3 regions of the Enterococcus dongliensis genome follow, and region 3 is predicted to be linked to each of the others. Evidence: predicted binding sites of a transcription regulator. Region 3 holds the regulator's gene; each other region holds the start of a gene.
What was found. The regulator HrcA, encoded in region 3, represses chaperone genes, less so after heat shock. The targets are predictions, from matches to a motif close to TTAGCACTCNNNNNNNNNGAGTGCTAA.

Region 1: the regulator HrcA is predicted to act here: its motif matches at 3,720-3,746, upstream of P7D84_RS04010 (ATP-dependent Clp protease ATP-binding subunit).
Region 2: the regulator HrcA is predicted to act here: its motif matches at 3,019-3,045, upstream of groES (co-chaperone GroES).

What each region holds. Positions count from the first base shown of each region.
Region 1 is NZ_JARPZC010000003.1:196,821-207,600, reverse strand. It holds gene P7D84_RS04020 (peptide chain release factor 3) at 1-816, shown strand, start outside; gene P7D84_RS04015 (DUF1827 family protein) at 890-1,186, opposite strand; gene P7D84_RS04010 (ATP-dependent Clp protease ATP-binding subunit) at 1,340-3,565, opposite strand; gene P7D84_RS04005 (phosphocarrier protein HPr) at 4,001-4,267, shown strand; gene ptsP (phosphoenolpyruvate--protein phosphotransferase) at 4,267-5,994, shown strand; gene P7D84_RS03995 (LTA glycolipid anchor biosynthesis glycosyltransferase, IagA/BgsA family) at 6,148-7,191, shown strand; gene P7D84_RS03990 (glycosyltransferase family 4 protein) at 7,207-8,445, shown strand; gene P7D84_RS03985 (NAD(P)-dependent oxidoreductase) at 8,465-9,373, shown strand; gene P7D84_RS03980 (YkuJ family protein) at 9,478-9,708, shown strand; gene P7D84_RS03975 (class I SAM-dependent methyltransferase) at 9,870-10,780, shown strand, end outside.
Region 2 is NZ_JARPZC010000001.1:29,523-40,302, forward strand. It holds gene P7D84_RS00140 (FAD-dependent oxidoreductase) at 1-636, opposite strand, end outside; gene groL (chaperonin GroEL) at 1,045-2,673, opposite strand; gene groES (co-chaperone GroES) at 2,697-2,981, opposite strand; gene P7D84_RS00155 (CPBP family intramembrane glutamic endopeptidase) at 3,178-3,819, shown strand; gene P7D84_RS00160 (NAD(P)-dependent oxidoreductase) at 3,941-4,561, shown strand; gene P7D84_RS00165 (MBL fold metallo-hydrolase) at 4,631-5,440, opposite strand; gene P7D84_RS00170 (two-component system regulatory protein YycI) at 5,489-6,325, opposite strand; gene P7D84_RS00175 (YycH family regulatory protein) at 6,326-7,636, opposite strand; gene walK (cell wall metabolism sensor histidine kinase WalK) at 7,633-9,462, opposite strand; gene yycF (response regulator YycF) at 9,465-10,169, opposite strand; gene P7D84_RS00190 (DegV family protein) at 10,409-10,780, opposite strand, start outside.
Region 3 is NZ_JARPZC010000008.1:92,794-103,573, reverse strand. It holds gene P7D84_RS07715 (alpha/beta hydrolase fold domain-containing protein) at 1-105, opposite strand, end outside; gene P7D84_RS07710 (ATP-binding cassette domain-containing protein) at 618-1,535, shown strand; gene P7D84_RS07705 (DUF2705 family protein) at 1,528-2,310, shown strand; gene P7D84_RS07700 (response regulator transcription factor) at 2,326-3,000, shown strand; gene P7D84_RS07695 (sensor histidine kinase) at 2,993-3,892, shown strand; gene P7D84_RS07690 (sialate O-acetylesterase) at 4,012-4,854, shown strand; TPP riboswitch at 4,924-5,015, shown strand; gene tenA (thiaminase II) at 5,159-5,812, shown strand; gene hemW (radical SAM family heme chaperone HemW) at 5,967-7,109, shown strand; gene hrcA (heat-inducible transcriptional repressor HrcA) at 7,237-8,277, shown strand; gene grpE (nucleotide exchange factor GrpE) at 8,310-8,870, shown strand; gene dnaK (molecular chaperone DnaK) at 8,922-10,751, shown strand.

The DNA.
Region 1 (10,780 bases), on a different contig from region 3:
TTTGGCTCAGCTTTGACCAATTTTGGTGTTGAGACCTTTTTAGAAACATTTGTTCAACTAGCGCCAAAACCCCATGCGCATAAAACAGATGCAGACGAACCAATCTCTCCTTATGAAGAAGAATTCTCAGGATTTGTCTTTAAGATTCAAGCCAATATGAATCCAAATCACCGTGATCGAATTGCATTTGTTCGGGTATGTTCAGGAACATTTGAACGAGGAATGGATGTTACATTGGGACGCACTGGGAAAAAAATGAAATTGAGCAATGTTACTCAATTTATGGCAGACACGCGAGAAAATGTTGAAGAAGCGGTCGCAGGAGATATCATTGGGGTCTACGATACGGGGAATTATCAAATTGGGGATACTTTATACGAAGGAAAATTAAATGTCGCGTATGAAGAACTTCCGTCATTTACCCCAGAACTATTTATGAAAGTCACTGCAAAAAATGTGATGAAGCAAAAATCATTCCATAAAGGAATCTATCAATTGGTCCAAGAAGGCGCAATCCAATTATATAAAACTTACTTGACAGATGAATACATCATTGGTGCGGTAGGGCAGTTGCAGTTTGAAGTCTTTCAACATCGTATGTTAAATGAATATAACGCTGAAGTCGTGATGACACCGATGGGACACAAAATTGCACGCTGGATCGATCCAGAACAATTAGACGAACGGATGAGTTCAAGTCGAAATATCTTGGCCAAAGATCGTTTTGATCAACCGCTGTTTTTATTTGAAAATCAATTTGCGATGCGTTGGTTTGCGGACAAGTATCCCGATGTGGAATTGAAGAGCTTAATGTAAATCTGTAAAACAAGACTTGTAAGAAAACAGTCATTATATGGATCAAAAAAATAGTTGCGACTTTTAGCCGCAACTATTTTTTAGTTATTGACATTTCAATCAGACCAGGCGCTTCTAAATAAGAGATATTTGCAAAGTCATAAGATCTTTGATCCAATTTCTTTTTGAAATATTTATGTACAAAATCAATTTCTGATGGCTGGATGTTTCGTTTACTATTTTTCAAAACAATCTCTGCGTGTTTGTAGGCATCAGTATAAATGACGGTAGTATTCCCAATTGTATAGACTTTTATCATGTTGGCATCTGTATTTTCCAGTTGATTATAAACCATTTTTGAATGACTATTTGTTACATTGACAAGTTTCATTCCGAAACACCTTCTTTCTAAGTCCTATTTTATAAAGTAATTATATAAGAAAGATTAGCAAAAAAGAAGAGGGATGCTCATTCCGATGAGAATAATTAAAGAATTTACTAAGAAATGGAGGGACAACAGTTAAGTTGCCCCTCCATTTATCTACTATTTATTTTTTTCTTCTTTAACTAAACGCTCTGGTCTTGAAGTGATGATGATGTGGTCTTCTTTATCCAATTTTGCTTTCAGATCAGTGATTGTTGGATGATCCAAATAAAATTCAGCAATCCCATCTTCGATATTTTCTTGGATTGTCCGGCGTAGAGGGCGGGCACCCATTGCAGGATCATAACCAAGATCGACTAATTTTTCTTTGACAATATCAGGAACATCAATGTGAAGTTTTTGTGCAGCTAACATTTCGTTCACATCGTTCAACATCAAGGAAACAATCTTCATTAAGTTTTCTTTTGTTAATGGGCTGAATTCGATAATACCGTCAAAACGGTTCAAGAATTCTGGAGCAAAGAAATCTTTTAATTGTCCTAAGACAGAACGAGTGATTCCTTCTCTTGCAGCACCAAAACCAACGTTTGCTTCAATTTTACCTGTTCCTGCATTGCTAGTCATAATAATGATGGTATCTTTAAAGCTGACTGTTCGACCTTGTGAATCGGTCAAACGACCATCGTCAAGAATTTGCAAGAACATATGCAACACATCTGGATGAGCTTTTTCAATTTCATCTAGCAAAATCAAGCTGTAGGGATGACGGCGAACTTGTTCGGTTAATTGACCAGCTTCTTCATAACCTACATAACCTGGAGGAGAACCGATTAATTTAGAAACACTGTGTTTTTCCATATACTCACTCATATCAAAACGAATCATCGATTCACTTGAGCCGAATAATTCTTCTGCTAATTGTCGCGCAAGTTCAGTTTTACCTACACCAGTTGGACCAACAAATAAGAACGAGCCGATTGGGCGATTTTTCTTGTTTAGACCGACACGGTTACGGCGAATTGCTTTTGCGACTTTATCAACAGCTTCATCTTGTCCGATGACATGCTGTTTTAAGTCGGTAGCAAGATTTTTCAATTGAGTCTGTTCTTTTTCTTTTAATTCACCGACAGGGATTCCTGTACGTTTTTCAACGATTTTCTCCATATCTTTTTCAGTGATGACCGGCGTTTCTTCATCAGTTAATTGACGTTCTTTCATCTTTTGTAACTTATTGATTTGATCTCGGTAATAGGCTGCTTTTTCAAAATCTTCTTCTTGTGATGCTTGTGATTTTTGTTGTTCTGCTTCTGCTAATTTTTTATCGATTGTTTTTGGATCGACGATTTGGATCGTCAAGTTTTTCTTCGAGCCAGTTTCATCCAATAAGTCGATTGCTTTATCCGGTAAGAAGCGGTCTTGAATATAACGATTGGATAATTCTGCCGCTGCTTTGATTGCTTCTTCTGTATATTTCACATGATGATAATCTTCGTAACGTGGTTGCAGTCCTTTCAAGATTTCCACTGTTTCTTGGACAGAAGGCTCTTCAACACGAACTGGTTGCATCCGACGTTCTAATGCAGCATCTTTTTCAATGATACGGTATTCATTTAATGTCGTAGCACCGACCATTTGTAACTCGCCACGTGCCAGTGCGGGTTTTAACAGATTGCCAGCATCCATATTGCCATCACCTGCTGCACCAGCACCTACAATTTCATGGACTTCATCGATGAAAAGGATAATATTTTCAGCTTGACGAATTTCTTCGATCAACTTTTGCATCCGTTCTTCAAATTGTCCGCGAATTCCTGTGCCTTGCACAAGTGAAGCGACATCTAAACGAATCACTTCTTTGTCCATCAATTTTTGTGGTACGTCACCATCAACGATTTTTTGGGCTAAGCCTTCCACGACTGCTGTTTTACCGACACCAGGTTCTCCGATCAGAACAGGATTGTTTTTTGTACGGCGATTTAAAATCTCAATCACACGTTGGATTTCTTCATCACGTCCAACAACAGGATCAATATTTCCTTCACGTGCTTGACCAGTGATATTGATACCATATTCATCTAATAGACCGCCACCGCCATTGCCGCGGGGAGGTTGATTGTTCATTCCGTTGCCACCGCCAAATTGGGTTGGTGGAGTTTGATCAGCAGCGCCTTGTCGCTGCTGCATTTGTTGAGACATCGAACGGAATAAATCATCTAAACTTCCAAAACCAAAAGGATCATTTCCTGCCATTTGGGGCGCACCTCCAGCTTGATTTTTCAATTTTTGATAACAACTTTGACAATAGTCCAGCTGTTTTCGCTGACCATTGACATTTGCATATAAATGAATGGTTGCTTCATTTTCATGACAATTTTGGCAAAGCATTTTTTTCACCCTTTCAATAGTTGATTGTTTCTTCCATTGTACATCGAGTAAGCGAATCTAGTAAAAAGATACGCTGAGTATTTTTTGACCATTGCTGACCTTAAAAATAATTATAACGAGATTTTTGATAAAAGCAAACAGTTTGCTTTTAAATTTAGCATTCGATGTATGAGAGTGCTAAAAAACCAATTTTTCCCGTTTATTCCTTAGGTTTGTTATGGAATAAATATGAAAACGGAATAAATCAAGGTGTAAGACGTTTAGTACGATTTTTTAAAGAAAGGGGATACATCTGGTTGGAATAAATCGTCTAAAATTGTTGTATCCACCGCAAAAAAATGGTAATCTAAGGAAATGAAGGGCCCGAAATGATTGTTGTTATCATTAAAGCCCTAACATAAAAAAGATTTTTTCTTATAAAGGAGAACGGTCAATATGGAAAAAAAAGATTTTCACGTAGTAGCAGAAACAGGGATTCATGCACGTCCTGCAACTTTATTAGTGCAAGCTGCAAGCAAATTTAACTCTGACATTAACTTAGAGTATAAAGGAAAATCAGTTAACCTTAAATCAATCATGGGAGTTATGTCTCTAGGTGTTGGCCAAGGTTCTGATGTTACTATCACTGCTGAAGGTGCTGACGAAAAAGAAGCAATCGAAGCAATCGTAGAAACAATGAAAAAGGAAGGATTATCCGAATAATGGTTGAATTACTAAAAGGTATTGCCGCAAGTGATGGCGTTGCCGTTGCGAAAGCTTATCTGCTAGTACAACCGGATTTATCTTTCAAACAAAATAATGTGGAAGACACTGCTGCCGAAGAAAAGCGTTTAGACGACGCTTTGGCAGCTTCTTCTGCTGAATTAGAAAAAATTCGGGATAAAGCAGCAAAGAGCTTAGGTGAAGAAGAAGCACAAGTTTTTGATGCCCATTTAATGGTTCTTTCAGATCCAGAAATGATTGGCCAAATCAAACAACATATTCAAGACAACAAAGTAAATGCTGAAAGCTCTCTTAAAGAAGTAACTGATATGTATATCGGCATGTTCGAGGCGATGGATGATAACGCTTATATGCAAGAACGTGCGGCAGATATTCGTGACGTTACAAAACGTGTATTGGCACATTTGCTAGGCGTGACGTTGCCAGATCCATCGATGATCGATGAAGAAGTTGTCGTTGTGGCACATGACTTGACTCCAAGTGATACTGCCCAATTAGATAAAAATTTTGTAAAGGCTTTTGTTACTGATATCGGAGGTCGTACCTCTCATTCAGCAATCATGGCTCGTTCTTTAGAGATTCCAGCGATCGTTGGAACAAAAGAAATCACCGCTAAAGCTAAAGATGGTGATTTGCTTGCAGTTAACGGGATTACTGGTGAAACAATCGTGAACCCTACAGATGAACAAGCAGCTGAATACAAAAAAGCTGGTGAAGAATACGCAACGCAAAAAGCAGAATGGGATAAGCTGAAAGATGCTGAAACTGTTACTGCTGACGGCAAACATTTTGAACTAGCTGCCAATATCGGTACACCAAAAGATCTTGAAGGTGTTCATAACAATGGCGCAGAAGCGATTGGTTTGTATCGTACTGAGTTCTTGTACATGGATTCTTCAGATTTCCCAACAGAAGATGATCAATTTGAAGCCTATAAAGCTGTTTTAGAAGGCATGGGTGACAAACCAGTAGTCGTTCGTACAATGGATATCGGTGGCGATAAAGAGTTACCATATTTGACGTTACCTCACGAAATGAATCCATTCTTGGGTTATCGTGCATTACGTATTAGTTTATCTGAACTAGGCGATGATATGTTCCGTACACAATTACGTGCATTATTACGCGCATCTGTTTATGGTAATCTACGGATTATGTTCCCAATGGTTGCTACGTTAAAAGAATTCCGTGCAGCGAAGAAATTGTTCAATGAAGAAAAAGAAAAACTTGTTAAAGAAGGCGTGAAAGTTTCTGACACGATCCAAGTCGGAATCATGATCGAAATTCCTGCTGCAGCTGTATTGGCTGACAAGTTTGCCAAAGAAGTAGACTTCTTCAGTATTGGAACCAATGATTTGATCCAATATACAATGGCAGCTGACCGGATGAATGAACGCGTATCATACCTGTATCAACCTTACAATCCATCTATCTTACGTTTGATTAAAAACGTAATTGATGCAGCTCATGCTGAAGGTAAGTGGGCTGGTATGTGCGGCGAGATGGCCGGCGACCAAACGGCTGTTCCATTATTAATGGGTATGGGATTAGATGAGTTCTCTATGAGTGCGACATCTGTTCTTAGAACTCGTAGCTTGATGAAACGTCTATCAACAACTGATATGGCTGAATTAGCTGACAAGGCATTGAAAGAATGCGATACGATGGAAGAAGTCGAAGAATTAGTTAAGCAATACGTAAAATAAACCAAGAAACATCAACCGTTGTCTATTTTAGGCAACGGTTTTTTTGTATTCATACATAAAAAGAGGTTCTTTTTCACATTAAAATCAGACCATAGGTTGAGATAAAGCTCAAAACCTTATGATATAATTGATTTGTTTTTAAGGAGGCAGCATATGAAAATATTACTTTACTTTGAAGGCCAAAATATGATTGGAAAATCGGGCATTGGTCGTGCTTTAAGCCATCAAAAAAGAGCCCTATCTTCTGTAGGCATTGAATATACACTTGATCCTAAAGCGACAGATTATGATCTGTTACATATTAATACGTATGGACCCAAAAGTTTACACCTAGTGAGAAAGGCGAAAAAAATGGGAAAAAAAGTCATTTTTCATGCGCATTCGACAGAAGAAGATTTTCGTAATTCATTTATCGGTTCGAACCAGTTGGCTCCTTTAGTGAAAAAATGGTTAGTTGGATTGTATCAACAAGCAGATCACTTGATCACTCCGACTCCTTATTCAAAAAAATTATTGCGCAGTTATGGCTTGACTCAGCCAATTTCAGCGATTTCAAATGGCATTGATTTAAAAAAATATTATCCTGATGAAAAAAAAGAAGCAGCTTTTCGTAAGTATTTTAATTTAACAGCAACACAAAAAGTGATTATTTGTGTTGGGTTGTTTTTTGAGCGGAAAGGGATCTTGGATTTTGTTGAGCTGGCGAAAAAAATGCCTGACTATACGTTTATTTGGTTTGGTGATGTACCGATGGCTTCAATCCCAGCGAATATTCGTAAAGTTGTAAAAAAAGATCATCCTAAAAATGTACTTTTCCCAGGCTATATCAACGGGGATTTGATTGAAGGAGCCTATTCAGGTGCAGACTTGTTCTTCTTTCCTTCTTATGAAGAAACAGAAGGAATCGTGGTCTTGGAAGCTTTAGCAAGTCAACAGCAAGTTTTGTTGAGAAATATTCCAGTCTATGATGGGTGGATGGAGGATCATAAAAATTGTTACATGGGAAATAACAATCAAGAATTTGAACACTTGATCCATCAATTGGTTGAGCATCAGTTGCCAAATCTTTCGATGGCTGGTTTCAAAACCGCGCAAGAAAAAAGTATCACGCAAATTGGTGAAGAGTTGAAAGCTGTTTATCAAGCAGTCTTAGAACAACCTTATGATCATCAGATTTATGCAAAAGTCACGAGATAGTTTGGAGGAATAGACGTGCGAATCGGTTTTTTTACAGATACTTATTTCCCTCAAGTCAGTGGGGTAGCAACGTCAATCAGAACATTAAAAAATGAACTTGAAAAACAAGGTCATGAAGTATATATCTTTACAACAACAGATCCAGAGGCAGATGAGTTTGAAAAAGACATTGTTCGAATGCCCAGTGTTCCTTTTGTTTCTTTCACAGATCGTCGGATCGTCGTACGAGGAATTTGGTTTGCTTATCGAATCGCCAAAGAATTAGAATTAGAAATTATCCATACTCATACAGAATTTGGTGCCGGTTTTTTAGGGAAAATGGTCGCCAATCGCTTACGAATCCCGGTGGTGCATACGTATCACACGATGTATGAAGATTATCTGCATTATATTGCCAATGGAAAAGTTGTTAGACCTACTCACGTTAAACATTTCATTAAAATGTTTATCAATCATTCAACAGGAGTCGTCTGTCCGAGTAAACGTGTAGTAGATACATTAAAACGTTATGAAGTAGATATCCCAATGCGGATTATCCCGACAGGCATTGAAGTCGCAAAATTTATTCGTCCAGAGATTACCAAAGAAGATACTGATCATTTAAGAGAGAAGTTAGGCATCCAAAAAGATGAATTGATGATTCTCTCATTGAGCCGTATTTCTTATGAAAAAAATATCCATATTATCGTTCAGCAGTTTTCAGACATCCTGATGAGTTATCCAACAGCGCGACTTGTAATCGTGGGGAAAGGGCCTTATCGAGAAGAATTGGAAGAAATGACCCATGAATTGGGTATCGATGAATATGTTCAATTTACTGGAGAAGTTTCCCATGAAGACGTAGCGTATTATTATCATGCAGCAGATTACTTTGTCAGTGCATCAACTTCAGAAACACAAGGATTGACCTATGCCGAAGCGATTGCTTCAGGAACTCAATGTGTTGTTGAAGGTAATGACTATTTAAATCAGTTATTAGATGATGATTCTTTAGGAACCACTTTTGAAAAGGATGAAGACTTCAGTGATAGTTTTATCCGTTATGTTCAGCAACAGATCCCTTTAGATCCACAAATTCGTCAAAATAAGTTGATTGAGATCTCTGCGGAACGATTTGGCAACGAGGTATTGAAATTTTATCAAGAAATGCTTGTTTATTATGCTGAACACCACAGTGAAGGAAGAGTACCGACTCGAACTGTCCAAAAAATGCGTGTTAGAATCAATTCGTTTAGAAATGGCGAAGATAAATAAAGCCGAAATCCATCTCTTCATGTATACTGGAGATGGATTATTTTTTTGGGAGGTAGACAATATGAAAATTGGATTCATCGGTACAGGCGTTATGGGAAAATCGATCGTTCAGCATTTTTTAACTGCAGGTCATGAAGTGACAGTGTACAATCGTACAAAGAGTAAAACAGATGAATTAGTGGCTAATGGTGCTGTTTGGCATGAAACACCGGCAGAGATCACTGCAGCCAGTGAGATAGTCTTTTCAATGGTCGGCTATCCAAGCGATGTTGAAGAAATCTATTATGGAATAAATGGGATTTTCTCTGTAGATATTACAGCAAAGATCTTTGTAGATCTGACGACTTCGACACCAACTCTTGCAGAAAAAATTTATCAAACGGCTAAAGAAAAAGGCGCTGCTGCACTAGATGCCCCAGTTTCTGGTGGCGATTTAGGCGCACAAAATGGGACGTTGACGATTATGGTCGGCGGCGATCAACTGACTTATGACCAAGTAGTCCCATTATTTGAAATCATGGGAAAAAGTTATTCATTGCAAGGTGCAGCAGGTGCCGGTCAACATACTAAGATGGCCAATCAAATCATGATTGCTGGAACGATGACTGGGATGACTGAGATGTTAGTTTATGCGAAAGCAGCGAATTTAGATGTACCGAAAGTGTTAGACACATTAGCTGGCGGTGCAGCTCAAAACTGGTCGATGGCAAATTATGCTCCGCGAATTTTAAAAGAAGATTACACGCCAGGATTTTTTGTTAAACACTTTATTAAGGATCTAAAAATAGCTCTTGATGAAGCTGAGAAAATGCAACTTGAGTTACCTGCGACAAAACTAGCAGCCACACTTTATGAGCGCTTGGCTAGTGAAGGCTTTGAAAATGACGGGACACAAGCACTGATCAAATTATGGTGGTCCGAATCTTAAGTTAGATTTAGAAAAAAAATCATAAATTAATTGGTAAAAATCAATGCAAGATACGATTGGATTTGATACAATAAGACAGAATTGAGAAGAAGGGGGGCATCTAGATGAAACATTCACAATTAGTTGCCATTATTAAACGCTTAGAAGCAATGACTGAATCGACTGATAATGAAGTACAATTACGACGTTTTGAAAAAGAAGGCGTGGAAAAATGTACTGTAACTTATGATAATACAACAGAGACATTTGAGCTAACCGAAAGCGACAGCAAACAATCTTACCAATTTGATAATATTGACATCGTTGCGATGGAAATTTATGATTTGATTCAATAAACGGGGAAACCCGTTTTTTTTATACTCTTTTTAAAGTAAAAGGGTTTCATATGATTTTTGATTAAATTTTCATGATAATGCTCTCTTTTTTCTGAAAATTTCGGACAAATCTTTTGAATTTATTAGATTTTAGTCAGAAAATATCATGAGGGGGCAATGCTATGTTAGATAAAGAAGTATACAATCAATTATTTAAACCATCTTTTTCTCAAAAAACGCAAGTAACTTTTTGGGATGGTTCTGTCAAGGAGTATGGGAATACAGAGGGTGAAGTGATCTTTGAGATCATTTTTAATGAAAAGATTCCAGTGAAGGAATTAATCAGCAATGCTTCGTTGGCATTAGGTGAAGCATATATGGACAAGAAGATTGAGATCAAAGGTAATGTACAAGCATTGATCTATGATGTGTATAATCAAGCAAATGGTTTTTTCCATAATAATAATTTTAAAAAATGGATGCCAAAGGAAAAACACACGAAAAAACAATCAGCCCATGACATCCATAGTCACTATGATCTAGGAAATGATTTTTATGAAATGTGGTTAGATCGTACGCTGACTTACTCTTGTGCGTATTTCAAAACGCCAGAAGACACTTTGGAACAGGCACAAATCAATAAAGTCCATCATATTTTAGATAAACTGTTCATTCAGCCTAATGAGACTTTATTAGATATCGGATGCGGCTGGGGAACATTGATTTTGACTGCAGCAAAGGAATACCATGTAAAAGCTAAAGGAATTACTTTGAGTGAAGAACAATACCAACATATCCAAGAAGTTATTGCAAAAGAACATTTAGAAGAGATTGTTTCAGTTGAATTGATGGATTATCGTGATTTAAAAGGAACGTTTGATCATATCACAAGTGTTGGGATGTTTGAACATGTGGGTAATGAAAATCTACAAGAGTACTTCAATATCGTCAGTCAGCATTTAGCACCGAATGGAACAGCATTGATCCATGGAATCAGTCGCCAACAAGGTGGTGCAAAAAATGCCTGGATCAATCAATATATTTTCCCAGGTGGATATATTCCAGGAGTAACAGAATTAGTCGGACATATTAC
Region 2 (10,780 bases), on a different contig from region 3:
GACTACTCGCTGAACTTCTCTCATTACTTCTAATGGAAACTTTGCCCGTTTTTCCCGACTGCCGCCCCATTGATCTTCTCTTCGATTAGAGTGTGGGGAAAAAAATTGTTGTAAAAGAAATGTATTAGCTCCATGAATTTCTACTCCATCGAAACCGGCTTTAATTGCGCGACGAGTTGCATCACCAAACATCGTAATCATTTCTAAAATTTGTTTTTCTGTCATCTCACGTGGAACTGGTGCATTGGGCCGTAATGCCGCAATTGGACTTGCTGAAATAGGTGTTACTCCACCATTGATTTCGGGCCAAGCCATTCGACCCGCATGATAGATCTGCATGATAGCTTTCGATCCTTTTACTTTGATTGCTTTTGCTAATTCAGATAAACCTGTAATTTTTTTATCCGTATCAACTCCTAAAGCACCTGGGAATCCGCGACCTTTGTCTTCAATGAAACAACTTTCAACAATAACTGCTGCTGCATCACCTGAACGAAACGCATAATAGTCAATAATTTGTTGTGTAATCTCTCCATCATAAAAGGCTGATTGAGTTGTCATCGGTGACATGAACAGACGATTTTTAAAACTAGCTCCTGATGATAATGGAATTTCATCAAATAAAGTTCGTAACATATAGTTCTCCTTTCAGAATAAACGCTTAGTTTCTTAATTTCTTTTGATATGTAATAACTTTCACATGCATACTTAAAAATAAACTAAAAACAAATGCATCAGTGGTTTTATGCATAACAGCAGTATCTCATTTAAATTAAATCATCTCCTTGATAATTTATGAACAAGGAATATTGCTTTCTTCTTACGTTTATTGTAAGAAATTAAATCAATAAATTCCAATAGTTTATTTTCATAAAATCAATAAATATATTTTATGCATTATTGGTTTTTCGCTAAATTATTACTTAATAATTAAATAAAAAATAGACGAGGACATTTATGTCCTCGTCTAATAAATACGATGAATAATAATCTTTATCAAAAGTGAGAAAATTACTCCATACTAATTTTTTAATTGATGGTCGTTTACATCATACCGCCCATCATCGATGGGTCCATTGCTGGAGCTGCAGCTGCACCACTTTCAGCTGGTTTATCAGCAACAACTGCTTCAGTTGTTAACAATAAAGCTGAAACAGAGGCAGCATTTTGTAAAGCTGAACGAGTTACTTTAGTTGGGTCAACGATTCCGGCATCGATCATATTCACGTATTCGCCAGTTGCTGCATTAAAACCAGTACCACGATCAGCATGTTTTAATTTATCGATCACAACAGAACCTTCAAAACCAGCATTTTCAGCGATTTGGCGAACGGGTTCTTCTAATGCACGGACAACAATTTTAATACCAGTCGCTACATCGCCTTCTGCATCTAATTCAGAGACTTTTTTAATAACGTTAACTAATGCTGTCCCACCACCAGAAACGATTCCTTCTTCAACTGCTGCACGTGTGGAGTTCAAGGCATCTTCAATACGTAATTTCAATTCTTTTAATTCTGTTTCTGTTGCCGCACCAACTTTAACTACTGCGACTCCACCAGCAAGTTTTGCTAGGCGTTCTTGTAATTTTTCACGATCAAAATCAGAAGTTGTTTCGCCGATTTGACGTTTGATCATTTCAACACGATCAGTCAAAGCTGCCTTGTCACCGGCTCCTTCAACGATTGTTGTGTTATCTTTATCAACAACTACTTTACCAGCAGTACCTAAGTTTTCGATTGTTGCTTCTTTCAAATCTAAACCTAGATCTTCTGTGATTACTGTTGCACCAGTTAAAATTGCAATATCTTCAAGCATTGCTTTGCGGCGATCACCAAAACCAGGTGCTTTAACAGCTACTACGTTGAATGTTCCGCGAATTTTGTTCAATACTAATGTAGGTAATGCTTCACCATCAACATCGTCTGCAATAATCAATAATGAACGAGATTGTTGTAACACTTGTTCTAGTAGCGGCAAGATGTCTTGGATGTTAGAGATTTTCTTATCTGTGATCAAAATGTATGGATTTTCTAAAGCTGCTTCCATTTTATCGTTATCTGTGACCATGTATTGAGATAAATAACCACGGTCAAATTGCATTCCTTCAACCACATCTAATTCTGTGTCGATCCCTTTTGATTCTTCAATTGTGATCACACCATCGTTGCCGACTTTTTCCATTGCTTCAGCAATCAGTTCACCAACTTCTTCACTGCCAGAAGAGACAGCAGCTACTTGAGCAATCGCATCTTTGGAATCAACAACTTTAGAGATGCTGTGTAATTCTTCTACTGCTGTTTTTGTCGCTAATTCGATCCCACGGCGGATTCCCATTGGGTTTGCGCCAGCAGTCACGTTTTTCAATCCTTCACGAACGATTGATTGCGTCAAAACTGTCGCAGTCGTTGTACCGTCACCAGCGATGTCATTTGTTTTTGAAGCTACTTCAGAAACAAGTTTTGCACCCATATTTTCAAAATGGTCTTCCAATTCGATATCTTTTGCAATCGTTACACCATCATTTGTGATCAATGGCGAACCGTAAGATTTTTCTAAAACAACATTCCGTCCTTTTGGCCCTAATGTTACTTTTACTGTATCAGCTAATTTGTCTACGCCGCGAAGCATTGCTGCACGTGCATCTTCAGAAAATTTAATATCTTTTGCCATGATTCTTTCACCTCATTAATTTTTTATTCGACAATTGCCATAATATCTTTTGCAGCGATAATCAAGTATTCGCTGCCGTCATATTTTACTTCTGTACCTGAGTATTTTTCAAACATTACCATATCACCAACAGCTACTGGCATTGGACTTTTTTGACCATTTTCCAGTACATTCCCTTCACCAACAGCTACAACTTTAGCGGTTTGTGGTTTTTCTTTAGCCGCAGAAGCTAAGACTAGGCCTCCAACTGTTTTTTCTTCTTCTTCAGTGACTTCAAGAACGACACGATCACCTAATGGTTTTAACACGATAAATCCCTCCAACTAGTAATGAATTTTCAAATCGTTAGCACTCTACAGATAAGAGTGCTAACTCACATTTCTTATGATACCATTTCTGTTCCTTTTTGCAAGTCCTTCGTTTGTATTTTTGAATTTTCTCCTGCTAAGGGATGAAAGATATTATGATATACTTAAAATAGTACATATTTAGAAAGGAAAACGAATGACTAAAAAAAAATATAGTTTTATTACAATTTTTACTTATGGGCTCGTTTTATTTTCACCTGTCATCTTTCAACGCGTCTTTCAAGTATCTTCTGCTCAAATTATTCAATTGACGACATTTGCGTATTTTTTCGGTGCTTTTTTAATGATTTTCTATCGCTTTAAGTCACAGCTATTCAACTTAGAAACACGCCAGAAAAATCTATTGATCGCATTTTTGATTGGAATTATTGGAATACCTGTCTCCCTATTAGTACAAATGGCTATTTTACAAGTCGAACAACGTTTTTTAGGCCAAACGGTTTCTTCACAAAATACGCAAACTATCGTCCAATTGATTAAAGAGAATATGATTTTTATTTTAGCTACTACGATCGCTGGGCCAATCATGGAAGAATTTGTCTTCCGACGGGCTATTTTTGGTTCATTAGAAGGCAAATTAGGTTTTTTCATTCCCACACTTTTAAGTTCAGTATTGTTCGCTCTTGCTCATAACGATGGGCATTACCTATTGTATGCTGGTCTAGGATTTTTATTTTGCGGGATGTATCATTACAGTGGGCGTATTTGGACTTCTATGATCACCCATGTAGGAATGAATCTGCTAGTCGTTTTAACCCAATTAGCCTTGCAAAGATAATAAAAAATCCAATACTAATCCTTTGCCTTTTTAAAAGAAACTCCTTAGACTAAGTGTACTCAGCAGTCTGAGAAACGACATCATTTAACAAAACTAAGTAACAATCAAAGGAGGTTCTTTTATGAAACTAGCAATTATCGGCGCTACTGGACACGCCGGCTCATTGATTTTAAAAGAGGCATTGACACGTGATCTAACCGTCACCGCTATCGTGCGTCACCCAGAAAAATTAACAGTAAAAGTACCAGTCATAGCCAAAGAATTATTTGATCTCACAAAAGAAGAGTTGGCTTCTTTTGATGCAGTAATTGATGCCTTTCGCCCACCGGTGGGACAAGAAGAGCTGCACCAAACCTCTTTGAAACATCTCAGCACGCTTTTACAAGGAACTGACACTCGTTTGATCGTTGTAGGTGGAGCATCTTCTCTATTTGTCGATGAAAGTCACCGCATGATCGATGTCTCTGATCCAAAAGCAGATTATTACCCGACCGCTTATAATATGTACCAAGCATTTTTAGCCTTAAAAACTGAACAGAACGTGCATTGGACATATCTAAGTCCAGCCGCAGATTTTATTCCTGCTGGCACTCGTACGGGTCATTATCAAATCAGTGACGATCATTTACAAAAAAATGCTGCGGGAAAAAGCGAGATCAGCATGGCAGATTATGCTATCGCCATCATTGATGAAGTAATTGAGCCGCATCATTTAAATCAACATTTTAGTGTATACAATTGATTTTTAAATAAAAGGACTGTGACCTTTTTAGGCCACAGTCCTTTTATCATTAATAAATTATTTATCTTTTTAGATCGCAAACAATTCAGTCGCACTATCTGGATCTGTATCAAAGATTTGAAACTGATGGTTCACACCAAGGTCATAGCGTGTCAATGTCTCTTCCATCGTCATATGTGCCAATTCTTTCATATTGTTCTCTCTACTTAAATGTCCCAAATAAATACGTTTTGTTCGATCTCCTAAAATATCCGTCATAACTAATGCACCGTCATCATTAGACAAATGTCCTCGATCGCCTAAGATCCGCTGCTTCAAACTCCACGGATAGGCGCCCATTCGCAACATCTCTAAATCATGGTTGCTCTCAACTAAATAAGCATCTGCATCCCGGATCACGCCTCTAACATGTTCACTCGCATAACCTGTATCTGTCAGCGTCACAAAAGAATGACCATCTTTGTAAAAACGATAAAACTGCGGTGCTGCCGCATCGTGAGAAACGCCAAAGCTTTCAATATCTAAATCACCAAAAGTCAGTACTTTACCCATTTCAAAAATATATTGCTGTGCTACATCAACTTTTCCAATTAAAGGAGCCATCGCTTCCCAAGTTTTTTCGTTGGCATAGATTGGTAATTTGTATTTTCTTGCAAGCACGCCTACACCATGGATATGATCCCGATGTTCATGCGTGACTAAAATCGCATCTAGATCCTCAGGTTTTCGATCGACCTCTGCTAATAGCGAAGTGATTTTTTTTCCACTCAATCCAGCATCGACTAAAATTCTTTTTTGCGGACTTTCTAAGTACAAGGAATTTCCTGTACTTCCGCTAGCTAAAATGCTGACATTGAAGGCATTATTCATTTCTAACATGAGCACTTGGTCCTCTCTTTTAAAACTGTTCTCAGTATACAACCCTTTTTAGGGATTTTCCACCTTCGGAACTAAATTATTCGTGATCACTTGGTTGTTTAAAGCATTGACTTTTTCAATTTGCGTCGTCTTATCAGAAGTCTTTAACTTAACAAACCACACAGGGACATAAACATTTTTTTCACGCACTTCAAGGGTTTTGAAATACCCAAGATAAATATTAGTAATCGTTGACTTGCTAGGGATATTATTATTGATGTACAAAGTATTCAAAATTTCTTTTTCTGAATAGAGTGCCATTTTTTCTCGGAGTGGTTCAATTTCTTTTACACGTGTCTGCGTGTATTTCGTCACTTGGTCACCGTCTCCTATATCTAGCGTTATTCGCGAGGTCTCATCGATAAATGGAATACCTTCATAACTCTGTGCACCAACAATTTTCCCCAATTCCTCATCTTTTTTAGAAACATCTGGCAAGTAAGTATATTCTTGTCCTGCCATAATGATTTCTTTATCGTTCATCAGACGATTGAAACTATTGGTGGCCTTTTTTAAATCAAATGTCACCTGACTACTTGGATAACTGGTCAACACTCGATCTGAGATGTTTGAATTTTGAGCAATCGTTTGATTTCCCGCTTCATTTAGCAATGAATCAAAATTGTCTTGTTCCGCACTTAGATAATACCCTTCTCGATGCTCTTCAGAGACATCATCTTTGATGGTGATTTCATCATTTTCCAAACGACGTAAAATATCTTCTCGTTGGTTTGAATTTGTGACAAGACTCTGCTCATGCTGATTACTCCAGTAAATACTGAAAAGAAAAATATTCAATCCCATAAAAACGAAAAGGAAAATCCACTCGATTTTTCTAAAATCCAATTAATTCGCCCCCGTTTCTAGGTTCCCTTGCATCAGCTGATCTGCCGGATACCAAACATTCTCATATTTGACGAACCATTCTGGAGTCAATGCAACTAATTTATTTACGCCATCGATGTCTTGCCAAATGTAACCGATGATATAATTTTGAACCTTAGAAAGATCAATACCTACGGCTGCTAGATTGTTTTCAACTTCCAATGTACTAGGCAGCTCAACTTCTTCATCTGACGGTATCGGTACTTGAACCGTGTCCATACTGGTCTCAATTTCAACTTGTGGTGATGTTGTGTTTGAAGCGGGTTCGATCTTGACACTCATCTTGCCTTTGGATGAATGGCTAAAAACTGGATAACCTTCGACAAAAATTCGATAATTGATTTGTCCGTCATGGTGATCAAAGTAACGTAAATTTCCAACTGCTGTTCCCAAACGACTAACATAATTAAAGCTTTGACTGTAAGAACTTTCTTTTGTTAGGTCCGTTGGCAATTCGCCAGTAAAAGTAACAAGACGTTTTTGCTCATCCATCATAAGCTCTTCATGGCCGCTGACAAAAGAACGTGTCCCGCTAGCTTCTTCCCCTTTTGCTTGTTCTGGATTCTGGAAGAATGCGTTGCGGAAAAGCGAATACGACTGTGTCGTCAAAATATAGCTATATTTTTTTAAACGAACTCGATCTTTGGTACGTAATACGCGTGGCGCTCCCGGATCATCATCGGACATTGCTAAATAGCGTCCTTGATTTTTTTGAAAAACCGTAGTCAGACTGGCAAAATCAGCCGAAATCGTCGCTTCATATACTAGGCCTTTACTGTAATTCAAAAAACGCAGCTTTTTCTTAGAGAAATCAACTTGAATCTGAGAAAAATCAATTTTTTCTGCTTCTTTTAACGAACTCAAACTGACTGGCATATCAAAGACCTTTACATACTCAGCCAGTGAAAAACTGCCCTCATAATTTAATTCGACACCATTATCTAAATGATAATATTTTTTAATCTCTGCTTCGTTTTGTGCAACTTCATGAAGTTGACCATACGTTCCTTCAGTTAGACGCGCTTGCGTCGTTGCCAATAAATTCTCACTGCTCGTTTGAAAAATTCCTTCTGCTGCATGCCAAACACCTCGGATTGGTAAAAAAGCATCTGTAGCTTTTGTATAATTTTGATCATTTTTCACCGCTTGCTTGCTCGTATTCACATCGGCTGTTTTAGAAGTAGGACTTAGCCAGATAGCGTAAGTCAAAACGAGGCTGAGCAGGATCAACGCAACAAGCGCGACGCGAATGATTTTCTCTGATAGTTTCATTCCCAAATATCCTCCTCGTAAGGTTCATAAGGTAAAGAAATATAAAAAGTGGATCCCTTGCCTTCGACACTTTCTACCCAGATTTGTCCTTGATGAGCTTTCATGACTTCTTTAGAAATCGCTAGTCCGAGTCCTGTCCCACCTTGTTGACGCGCTCGTGCTTTGTCTACTCGATAAAAACGTTCAAAAACTTTTTCCAAATCTTTTTTAGGAATCCCCAGTCCTTCATCAGAAATGCTCAAGACTACATTATTATGGGTCTCCATTAAGTGAACCTCGATCTTGCCGCCATCGGGGGAGTATTTGATGGCATTATTCATAATATTATCGATCACTTGCATAATCTTATCTGTATCAATCTCGACCCATAGATCACGTTCTGTAAATTCACGGACGATACGGTAATTCTTTTCTTGATTATTTACCATCATATCAAAGCGATCCAATGCATAATCAACGAGTTCATTAAAATTCACCAATTCGAGATCTAATTGTTGCGCTCCTGAGTCCATGCGGGAAAGATTCAACAGGTCATTGATCATGCGGATCATCCGATCAGTCTCTCCTAAAGTTACATGGATAAACTGCGGAGCAACATTTTCATCTTTCCAGACGCCTTCTTCCAATGCTTCTAAATAACTGCGAACGCTTGTTAATGGTGTCCGTAGTTCATGAGAAACATTTGAGACAAACTGTCGCCGCTCTTCTGCTGTTTTTTCTTGTTCGGTAACATCATGCAATACGACCACTAACCCGCTGATAAAACCAGATTCACGACGAATCATTGCAAAATCTGACCGTAAAGTCATACGATCTTCCTCTAACTCAGATTTTGAACGATCAATCAAGATTTCATCTGGCGTTTCGAGCAATTTCCGTAACGTATACTCTTCTTCCAAATCAAGCAAAGTTAAAATTGATTGACCGATTGCTTGTTCGCTAGTGGTATCTAATAACGACAACGCCATCTCGTTAATGGTTATAACTTTTCCACGACGATCGGTCGCAATAACCCCGTCTGTCATATGGGTCAAGACACTGTCCAAACGATTACGTTCAGCTTCCATCGTATCTTGGGCATCTTCAATCCGATCGGATAATTTATTAAACGTCTCAGCCAATTGACTCAATTCATCATGACCTTGGACATCTACTTTTTCTGAATAATCGCCTTGAGCGATCCGAACAGCTTGTTTTTGCATTTCTTTAATCGGCTTTGTGATTGATCGTGCCACCAGTAATGAGACTACGATTGAAATCAACCCTGCTATCAAAGAAGCCGTAAAGAAAATCAGCGCCGTGTTGCTGATTTCAGTATATTTTTGTTCGATGTCGCTTTTAACATAAAGAGCCCCGATCACAGCCGAATCGCCGGTCGGGGATTGAATAGGTTGGACATTGATGCACACTCGTTTATTATTATCATCCAGTGTCACATATTGTTTGATTGAAAAATCATCGATATCGCTGTATTCATTTTTCTTTCCAACGATAGAATCCTTTTGTCCCACATCATTAGTAGCTATCACAATTCCTTTATCATCTACTACCCACATCTCAGTAATGTCTGCAGCAGTGTTATTCTCAAGGATGCGTTGCAATTGCACGCCTTCATTCTCGCTATCTTCTGCCATCGCAGTTCCTAATGTCGTACTCAACAGTGACACTCGCTGATTCATATCTTTGGTGAAATTATCGATGGTTGATTTTTCAAGTCCACGAATAAAATAAGCACCGATGATCTCAATCGAAATCAGTAAGATCAAGATAAATGAAAAAGCAATCTTAAAATTGACTGATCGGTAAAAACGGACTTTCTTTTCCATACTTACTCCTGTTCAGGGTTGCGCAGGTAATAACCTACACCACGTCTTGTTACTAAATAGGTCGGATGACTTGGATTGTCTTCGATTTTTTCCCGCAAACGCCGAACCGTCACGTCCACTGTGCGCACATCACCGAAATAATCGTAGCCCCAAACTGTTTGCAATAAATGTTCCCGCGTCATTACTTGACCAATGTGCTTAGCTAGATAATGCAATAACTCAAATTCACGATGGGTCAGTTCAATCGTATCACCATGTTTAGTTACCATATAAGCATCTGGATGAATCGTTAATTCACCGATTGTCAAATCACTTTGCGTCGTTTGTTCTTCTTCTTTAGGCGCTTGTCCGCCACGACGTAAATTGGCTTTGACTCGAGCAATCAACTCCCGATTGGAAAATGGTTTGGTCACATAGTCATCTGCTCCTAATTCCAAGCCTAAAACTTTATCAATCTCAGAATCTTTTGCTGTAACCATAATGATTGGCATCTCATGAGTCTTGCGTACTTCACGAGCTACTTCTAAACCGTCTTTTTTAGGCAACATCAAATCTAATAAAATTAGATCTGGATTGACTTCTTCGACTTTTTTCAAGGCTTCTTCACCGTCATACGCGGTAAAGACTTCATAGCCTTCTTTGGTTAAATTAAATTTTACGATGTCCGAAATCGGCTTTTCATCGTCAACTACTAGAATTTTTTTCACTAAGAGTCACCTCATACCTTTATAAAGTTGTATGTACGCCTTCCTATTATACAATAATTTCAGTACTGTTTCATCTTTTCAAATAGACGACGGTTTTTTTACAAGTATTACTTAATAAAAAATGAAAGAAGAGATCATGACATTTGCCACGATCTCTTAGCTATAACTAATTTTTCAACTGAGTCTTTTTTTAGTTAACTATACTTATGAGTATAGTTTCTTGACTAGCATTCACTAGATCAATCCAATACTTGACAGACGACCCCTACTGAACCAGGTCCAGTGTGAACCGATAATGCTGGTGAAACTTTACCAAAATAAATATTTTCCGCTGTTGGGAATAATTCATGTAGACGTTGGCGGATTTTCTCGGCTGTTTCCAGTGCATCTGCTTGTGTCACTGCTAAATTGAAGCGTTTGTGATTACCAATATGTTCTTTCACTAACCCGATCGTCTTGTCGATACTCTTATTTAATCCTCGTACCTTTGCGACTGTATAATAGATGCCTTCTGAATTACATGAGATGATTGGTTTTAATTTTAACGCACTCCCTAATAAGGAAGCCACTAAACCAATCCGGCCGCCTTTTTGTAAATATTCCAACGTATC
Region 3 (10,780 bases):
ACGCTTTGCTACTTCTTTTTTTAAATTTTCCCCTGTTAATGTAAAAATCTTTTTGACGTTTAGTAATCTTGTTGCTAATAGAATAATTCTCAATTGAAAGCTCATGTACAGTTGTCCTTTCTGTAATACTTATAAATTTTTTATAACACTTGTCTTATCAGACATGTCGGGATAAAAATCAGATTATTCGCTTATTGATTGTATCATAGATTATATTTCTAGTGTGCTATTTACAATGAAGTGAGCTGATGCTAGTATTTAGTGGATATATTTTAGAAGAGTGCTATAATACTTTTCGAAATCTTATGTTTAAGCTATTTTTGGCTCATTGAACATCCTCAAAAATCAGTCTCAAAGACGCAAATACTGCGGAATAAGAAAAACATTGTTCAATCAACGTTTAGCAGATTTCTCGATTATGAGAGGTCTGTTTTTTTGTGTCTTGGGTTTATTTTTAACTAACGTAAACGAAACTTTTGATCTTTCTAGTTAAAGGATAGTTCTAATGGAGGATAAGGTTCAATATTTTTTATCTTTACACTTTCTTTATAGGTTTCAGATACTTTCTTTATAGAGTACATCTATACTTCCATTATTAGCAGAAATGAGGAATTAATATGACTTTTGAAAATGATATTGTCTTAAAAGCGACGAATGTGACAAAACTATATGGCCAGGCCAAGGCTCTCGATAATGTTTCACTAGAGATCAAACGAGGAATGATCTATGGACTCATTGGAGAAAATGGTGCAGGAAAATCTACTTTTATGCGTACAATCATGGGATTGATTTCAGTAGATAAAGGAGAAATCGAGCTTTTTCAATCCACCAATCTGCAAAAAGCTCGCCGCAGAATGGGGCAGTCGATAGAAACACCTGCTCTTTATCCAGAATTGTCAGCAAAGGATAATTTAAAAATTCAAGCAGCTAACGGTGGTGTTTCTGATAGAGAAGTGGACGATTTATTAAAATTGATGCGCCTTGAACATACTGGAAAGAAGAAGACAAAAAATTTTTCTTTGGGGATGAGGCAGCGTTTAGCAATAGCAAGTACGCTAATCACTAATCCAGAATTTTTGATTTTAGATGAACCAACAAACGGTATGGATCCTGCAGGTATTGTGGAGATGCGAGAGATTATTTTACGTTTGGTGAAAGAACGAGGGATGACGGTTTTACTTTCTAGCCATCTCTTAGATGAACTTTCACAGATTGCGACTCATTACGGAATCTTACACAAAGGACGTTTGATCAAGGAATTATCTAAAGAAGAACTCTCTCGAGAGTCAAGACAATTTGTCAAAATAGAAAGTCCAAACGTCGAGAAGGTCGTGCGTGTACTTGATCAGCTAGGTTATACAGATTATCATGTTCAGTCTAATCAAGTGGTTCAACTATTTGAAGGGATCAATCAGATTCCGCTACTAACACGCTCTTTGGTTGAAGCGGGTATTGAAGTAGAAGGAGTCCATGCGCAAGGACAAAAACTTGAAGATTATTTCTTGCAAATAACAGGAGGAGTGGCACATGTTTAATTTATTAACAGCAGAAAAACTTAAGATAATAAAGAGTCGAAAAATGTGGTTCGTGCTTGGATTAGTAATTTTTCTTGCAGTATATCTTCCAATAAATGATTATTCCATGCATATAAATTATGGAAAAATAATGAACTTACGGAGAGATACAGTGATCAATGGTGCGACTGCAATCATGATCGCTAAAAAAGCGAATGGATTTATTTTAGTGATTTTTGGGGCATTTGTTTCTCTTTATATTGGTGAAGAATTTCAATATGGAACTATTAGAAATGCACTTTCATTAGGAAGAAGCCGAACCAAGTATTATTTGAGTAAATTGGTGACTGCAGAAATTATCACGTTGTTTTTAACACTATTATTGACTATATTAGGTGTATCAATTTACACGTTGTGTTTTGGTTTTGGTCAAATTGAAGGCTTCTCCAATGTTTGGGAATTTTGGACGAAGGTCTTTTTTGCAGAACTGTTACTTACATTAGCAGCAACTGCTACTAGTGTTGCCTTGACTTTTATTGTTCGCAATACGTCACTTGCCTTGATTACTACTTTTGTCTACACGTTATTGGTCGCTTTTCTTCCAGGAATATTTAATCGTTATGAAAGTCTTAGTTTTCTTCCAGAGTGGTTTGTCCAAACTTGGCTTATTTATACGGATTTTGCTAGTTCAGGTATTTATGCTCAAATCCCTCAAATGATTGTAGTGAGTTTAGTGACGATTGTGGTATCATCGGCTATAGGAATGATGGTTTTTCAAAAATCTGATATCAAGTAGGAAGTTGGTGACGCCATGTCGCAGATTTTGATTGTTGAAGATGATACCGCAGTTCATGTCCTTTTAAAAGAGGTCTTGACTACTCATGGTTTTATAACTATAGATGCTTATTCAGGTACTGAAGGCAGACTTTTGCTGGATTCTCATGAGGTTGATCTTATTCTCCTTGACCTCATGTTGCCAGGTCTTTCAGGGGAAGATTTCGTAAATGAAATTCGTCAAAAATCTCAAGTTCCAATTATAGTTTTGACTGCTAAAGGTGATCAGATTGATAAAAATACGCTCTTAGCTGCCGGTGTGGATGATTATATGGTAAAACCCTTTGATATCAATGAACTTCTTTTACGCATAGCTATTCAGCTTCGTCATCAGTCGGTCCATTCACCAGCAAAAAGTGAATCCGTACTACATTATAAGGAAATCTTTTTAGAATTAGAAACACGAATTGTCACTGTTTCAGGAAATGAGATTCATTTAACGGGAAGAGAATTTTCTCTATTGGAATTGTTTTTGACCCATCCTCAAAAGGTTTTTTCTCGAGCGAATTTGTACGAAAGTGCTTGGGAAGATCCGTACTTTGAGAGTGATAAATCGGTCAACATGCACATTAGCAATCTGCGGAAAAAATTGTCGTCTGCCGGTGTGAATTACATTCAGACTATATGGGGAGTGGGATTTAAATTTGATTAACTGGCTATTAAGTGCCGTACTGATCTTATTATTAGTTTACGTGATTTTATTGAAACGAGAACTTCGCCGCTTGAAAACAACGATTACTACCTTGTCAGAAAGGCAAGCTTATGGCGGTCGTCTGTCATTGGAATTTCGCGAAAAAAATTTATTAGAAGTCGTGGATGTCTTGAATGTTTGGATAGATGAAGTGGAAAAAAAAGGACAGGTTTATCGGGAATCAGAAGAAAACATAAAGCTGACGATTGCTGGATTATCACACGATTTGCGAACCCCTTTGACTACGATAAAAGGTTATGTACAGCTGCTTCCTATTACAGAAGATCCGGTGAAAAGAGCACAATATATCACTATTATTGAACAAGCCATCGCTAGACTTTTAAGTATGACAGATCAATTTTACGATCTTACACGCATCGAAACTAAACAAAAAGAAATGGAACTTCGACCGATTTTGTTTTCAACAGAAGTGGAAGAAGTTCTATTTTCTTTTTATGAACAATTCCGTGAACGTGGGATAGAAATAGAATTTTTAGCAAACAGTGCTGACAGGACAGTTTTAGCAGATAGGATCATGCTGACACGAGTCATTCAAAATGTCGCACAAAATCTACTTCGATACGCAGAAGGTCACGTGACGGTTGCTTTTTTAGAAGCGTCAGATGCCGTCACTTTGCAAGTTATTAATCACGTGAAACCAGGTACTCAAGTACATATTGAAAAAGTTTTCCAACGATTTTACACTGAAAATACTAGTCGAAGCAATACCGAAGCTAGCGGATTAGGCCTATATTTGTCTAAGAAATTAGTAGAAGGAATGGGGGGCATGATGACCGCTCAGCTATCAGATGACAAATTCACACTTTTAATAAAATTAAAAAAAGGAATCTGACAATCATTTTAGGAATCGGAATAGTCATCATTGAGATTTTCTTACTCTATTTTATTTATAGAGTCTTGTCATTGTTATTTGATTAAGCTATAGTTTGGTAAAGAATTTGAGGTGAAAAAATGAAATCTATTTTATTGATTGGACAATCGAATATGGCGGGGCGAGGTTACATAAATGATGTTCCGGCTATCTACAATGAAAAGATAGAAATGTTACGCAATGGACGATGGCAGATGATGGCAGAGCCCATCCATTTTGATCGAGAAGTAGCTGGGATTGGTCCAGCAGCGTCATTTGCTGCAGCTTGGATGCAAGAACATCCAAATGAAAAACTTGGTTTGATTCCTTGTGCTGAAGGTGGTAGTTCTATTGATGAATGGGGTGCAGATCAATTGTTGACACGCCATGCATTGGCTGAAACGAAATTTGCCATGGAGTCTAGTGAATTGATTGGTATTTTGTGGCATCAAGGTGAAAATGATAGTCTGAATGGTCGTTATAAAAATTATGCAGAAAAGTTGAAGGCTGTTCTTGAGCATTTTCGTAGGGAACTTGATTTACCTAGGCTTCCTATTATCGTTGGTGAGTTGCCTGATTTTCTTGGGAAAAATGGATTTGGGTTAAGTGCGACAGAGTTTGCTGAAATCAATCATGAAATGGCAAAAGTAGTAACTAATCTAGCTGATTGTTACCTCGTCAGTGCTGAAAAACTTTCTGCAAATCCAGATGGGATCCATATTGATGCAAAATCTCAAAGACGATTTGGGATTCGTTACTATGAAGCGTTTGCGACAAAACGAGATGTACTTCATGCTTTGGGGAACGAAGATGAGCAGCTTAGTTTAATCTATGGACGAGAAACAAGTAAGAACGAAAAAATCTATTTATTGAGTCGAGATTTTGCACTTGGGAAAATTAGTTATCAAAAATTCATAGAAATGTTTACTGCAATCACAAGTTGATAAAATTCATGACTGAAATATTCTTAGTAAGAGCACTCTTATTTACAAAAGGTATGTTATACTTTTTGTAATGAACACTAGGGGTGCTTTTTAAGCTGAGATCATACCCATTGAACCTGAAACAGTTAGAACTGACGCAGGGAATGTGTGATGCTTTTTAATTTGTCCCCGGCTGCTTTTAGTGGTCGGGTTTTCTTGTATCATTTGTTTGACATCGCCCCTTTTAGTTTAGAGAAAAGATAAATATGGAGGACATATTTGAATAGAGCAGTGTAAAAACTACTATTATATAGGAGGAAAAACGATGTTTACTGAATTAGCCAGAAAAAAAGCGGCAAAGTATTGGGAGAAAAGTTTTGAACATCCTTTTGTCCAATCATTGGCAAGAGGTGATTTAGCACCGGAGATTTTCCGTTATTACTTATTGCAAGATCGTTATTATCTTGAGCATTTTAGCAAATTATATGGTTATATCGCAAAACAGACAATCGATAAAGAAGTCCAAGCTCATTTGCAGAAAAATGCAGAAAATTTAAAACAAGGTGAGTTAGCAATTCGAGAAGAGTTTTTCTCGAAATTAGCAATCAGTGAAGCAGAAATCCTGACGCCCCCCATTGCACCAACTGCATATCATTACGTTTCTCATATGTATCGTCAATTGATTGAGGGGACACCCAACACAGCTTTTGCAGGAATGCTGCCATGTGCGTGGCTTTATCAAGAAATCGGGGAGTGCTTGATTACTGTCGGTTCGCCAGACCCAGTATATCAGTGTTGGATCGAAACTTATGCGGGTGAAACAGCTGTCGAAGGGATCAAAAAGGAACGTGTGTTGTTAGATCGTTTATATGAGGAAAGTACAGAAAAAGAACAACAACAGATGATCGAAGCTTTTGTGATTAGTAGCAAGCTAGAATATGCTTTTTGGGAAATGGCAATGACTTTAGAAAAATGGTGAGTTTTTCATGATACATTCTGATTAAAGAGAAATGACGACTATTTTTTGGTATTTTTCTTATAATTCTCTTCATTTGCTTCAACAAATATTTTTAGTAATCTCAAGTGTGATAGAATACCAATTGTTACTAATTAGTAGAAGAAAGAGGAATCAAATGACACAATCAACTTCAGCTTATATTCACATTCCTTTTTGTGAACACATTTGTTACTACTGTGATTTCAATAAAGTTTTTATTGAAGGTCAGCCGGTAGATGAATATATAGAAGCATTATTGAAAGAAGTACGTCTTTCTTTGAGTAAAAACCCAGTAGAGAATATGGAAACTGTCTATGTGGGAGGAGGGACACCTACCTCTCTTAATGCAATGCAATTGGATCGATTGCTGAGCGGCTTGCGCGAGATCCTTCCTTATCATCAGGGAGAATTTACCGTCGAGGCCAATCCTGGTGATTTGTCAGCGGATAAATTGGACGTTTTGAAAAACTATGGTGTAAATCGTTTGTCGATGGGCGTGCAAACCTTTGATGATCGCTTGTTGAAAAAAATTGGACGCAAGCATACAGCTCAAGACGTATACGATACCATCCGTTTGTTAGAAGAAAAGGACTTTAACAACGTAACAATTGATTTGATCTACGCTTTACCAGGTCAGAGCTTAGAAAGTTTTCGTGATACCGTAGCACAAGCATTGGCGTTAGATCTACCTCATTATGCATTGTACTCACTAATTTTGGAAAATCAAACCATGTTTATGAATTGGGTCCGTCGTGGAAAAATGCAACTGCCTGAGCAGGAGATAGAAGCGCAGATGTATGCAGAGACAATCCAAGCGATGGAGCAGGCTGGAAGGAAACAATATGAGATCAGTAATTTTGCTAAACCAGGTTTTGAAAGTCAGCACAATCTTATCTACTGGAACAATCAAAATTATTTTGGTTTTGGTGCAGGAGCCAGCGGCTATCTTGGAAAGAAGCGCTATAAAAATCGTGGGCCGATCCAACATTATTTACGAGCATTGAAAGAGGATCAATTACCTATACTTGAAGAAGAACAATTATCTACAAAAGAACAGATTGAAGAAGAGATGTTCTTAGGCTTAAGAAAAATTTTAGGTGTTGAGAAAGCAGTTTTTCAAGCTCGTTTTGGTCAAAGTTTAACGAGTATCTATGGTGAGGTTATTGAAAAATTAAAACACCAAAAGTTGATAACAGAAACAGATTCTAGTATTTATTTAACCAAGACTGGTTTATTTCGGGGAAATGATGTTTTTGAACAATTTTTAATCAGCAAATAAAATTAGCACTTTCATGAAGAGAGTGCTAATTTTTTGTTTTTAATCCTTGACTTCTATAGAGAATGTGGTATATTAATAATCGAGTTAGCACTTAAAAAGAAAGAGTGCTAACTAAAGGATGAGAAGAATGTTAACTGAAAGACAAAAACTGATTCTCAGCTTGATCATCCAAGACTTTACTCACACAGGGCAACCAGTTGGATCAAAAAGTCTAATGGAAGAAGGCGTAAAAGCAAGTTCCGCGACTATTCGCAATGATATGAAAGCCTTAGAAGAATTAGGTTTGTTAGAAAAGACCCATTCCTCGTCTGGAAGAATTCCTTCAGCTTTAGGCTATCGTTATTATGTGGATCATTTATTAACGCCAACTAAGGTGAGCAGTCAGGAAATAAATCAGATTCGCAGCTCGTTGAAAAAAGATATTCATGAAATTGATGACATTATTCAGCAGTCTGCTAAAATGCTTTCTCAAGTTACAAGCTATACGGCGTTTTCACTCGGTCCTGAAATGAAAGATCGTACACTGACTGGATTTCGGATCGTTCCATTGAATGATCGACAAATTTTGGCGATCATTGTTACTGATAAAGGAAATGTTGAAAGCCAAGTATTCCATATCCCTGAAAATGTTGAGAGCCAAGATTTGGAAAAAATGGTTCGGATTATTAATGATCGCCTAGTAGGGCAACCGTTAGTGAGTGTTTATCAAAAATTAAGAACAGAGATTCCAATGATTTTACATCGCTATTTTCAGACGACTGAAGGAATTGGACATTTATTTGACATCATTTTGAATGATGCCTTTGAGGATAAAGTATTTGTAAGCGGACGAATGAATATTTTGAATTTCAACCCAGACCAAGATCTTAATCATGTCAAGTCGATGTACTCATTGATGCAAAATTCTGACGAGTTGACCCAGTTATTGTTGCCGTCAGATGATGCGATCCATGTTCGGATCGGTACGGAGTTGGGCAATGATTTGTTTGATCATTTAAGTATGATTCAAGCAAACTATGAAATTCGTGGGCACGGTCGAGGGACGATTGCGCTATTAGGTCCAACAGCAATGCCCTATTCGAAGATTTTTGGATTATTGGAAGTCTTTCAATACGAGTTGACAAATGCATTGGATGATTATTATCGTTCATTGGATTTATATCACTAGAAACGATTCCTAAAAAGAAAGGAAGTAGCATAGTGGCAGAAGAAAAAAAACAAGAAGTTGAAGAATTAACAGAAGTTGAGGCTGCAGAAGCACCAACAACTGAACACGACGAAGAAACAGAGGATATTGATATTCCGGAAGTTTCTGAAGTTGAGGAATTGACGAATAAATTCAACGAAATGGAAGACAAATTTTTGCGGGCTCGTGCTGAAATCGCGAATATGTCTAGTCGCAATAAAAATGAACGAGAACAATTGGTTCGCTATCGTTCACAAGATCTTGGGAAAAAATTATTACCAGCGATCGATAATTTAGAAAGAGCCTTAGCAACAGAAGTTACCGATGATCAAGGTGCCAGCCTGAAAAAAGGGGTAGAAATGGTCCTTGAAAGTCTAAACGTTGCTTTAAAAGAAGAAGGTATCACAGAAATCAAAGCTGAAGGGGAGACGTTTGATCCCAACTTGCATCAAGCAGTTCAAACTGTTCCTGCTGAAGCTGATGTGAAAGCTGAAACGATCGTCAACGTATTGCAAAAAGGGTATCAGTTACACGATCGTGTGTTACGCCCAGCAATGGTAATCGTAGCTCAATAAAAAAGTAAACTACTATAATTAATCATATAATAAAAAAGGAGATTTTTAACTATGAGTAAAATTATCGGGATTGACTTAGGAACAACTAACTCAGCAGTCGCTGTCTTAGAAGGCGGAGAAGCAAAAATCATTACTAACCCAGAAGGAAATCGTACAACACCATCTGTTGTATCATTTAAAAATGGAGAAATTCAAGTCGGTGAAGTAGCAAAACGTCAAGCAGTAACAAACCCTAACACGATTTCATCTATCAAACGTCATATGGGTGAAGCAGGATACAAGGTTGAAGCAGACGGAAAATCTTATACACCACAAGAAATTTCTGCAATGGTATTGCAATACATCAAAGGATTTGCTGAAGATTACTTAGGTGAAAAAGTTGAAAAAGCTGTTATCACAGTTCCAGCTTACTTCAATGATTCACAACGTCAAGCAACAAAAGATGCTGGTAAAATTGCTGGATTGGAAGTTGAACGGATTGTTAACGAACCAACTGCTGCGGCATTGGCATATGGTTTAGATAAAACAGATAGAGACGAAAAAATCTTAGTATTTGATCTTGGTGGTGGTACTTTTGACGTTTCAATTCTTGAATTAGGGGACGGCGTCTTTGACGTATTGTCTACTGCCGGAGATAACAACTTAGGTGGGGATGACTTTGATAACAAGATCATCGATTACTTAGTTGCTGACTTCAAACAAGCCAATGGCATTGATTTATCTAAAGATAAAATGGCAACGCAACGGTTGAAAGATGCTGCTGAAAAAGCGAAAAAAGATCTATCTGGTGTCAGCTCGACTCAAATCAGCTTACCATTTATTACTGCCGGAGATGCTGGTCCATTGCACTTAGAAACAACATTGTCTCGTGCTAAATTTGATGAAATCACAGCTGATTTAGTTGAACGTACAAAAACACCAGTCCGCCAAGCTTTAAAAGATGCAGGCCTGTCTCAATCTGATGTTGATGAAGTAATCTTAGTTGGTGGTTCTACTCGTATTCCTGCAGTGGTTGAAGCAGTGCGCAAGGAAACTGGTAAAGAACCAAATAAATCGGTTAATCCAGATGAAGTTGTCGCAATGGGAGCAGCAATCCAAGGCGGCGTTATCACAGGTGATGTAAAAGATGTTGTCTTACTTGACGTAACACCATTGTCACTAGGGATTGAAACTATGGGCGGCGTGTTCACAAAACTGATCGACCGTAACACAACGATCCCAACAAGCAAATCACAAGTATTCTCAACGGCTGCAGACAATCAACCAGCTGTAGACATCCATGTCTTACAAGGTGAACGTCCAATGGCTGCGGATAATAAAACATTAGGTCGTTTCCAATTGACGGATATTCCAGCTGCACCACGTGGAATCCCACAAATCGAAGTATCATTCGATATTGATAAAAATGGTATCGTAAATGTTTCAGCTAAAGATTTGGGAACACAAAAAGAACAAAAAATCACAATTAAATCTTCATCAGGTTTGTCAGATGATGAGATCGAACGTATGGTGAAAGATGCTGAAGCAAATGCGGATGCGGACAAAGCTCGTAAAGAAGAAGTAGATCTACGTAATGATGTTGATGCTTTACTATTCTCAGTGGATAAAACATTGAAAGAATTAGAAGGCAAAGTAGACGCAGAAGAAGTTAAGAAAGCAGAAGATGCTCGCGATGAATTGAAAGCAGCAGTTGAAGCAAACGATATCGAACAAATGAAAGAAAAACGCGATGCGTTGAATGAAATCGTTCAAAACTTAACAGTGAAACTTTACGAACAAGCAGCGCAACAACAAGCAGAAGCTGATCCAAACGCAGCTCAAGGCGGCGCGGATGATGTTGTGGATGCTGATTTTGAAGAAGTTAACGATGATGACAAATAATTGATTCGTTGATAAAGACCAAAGTCATC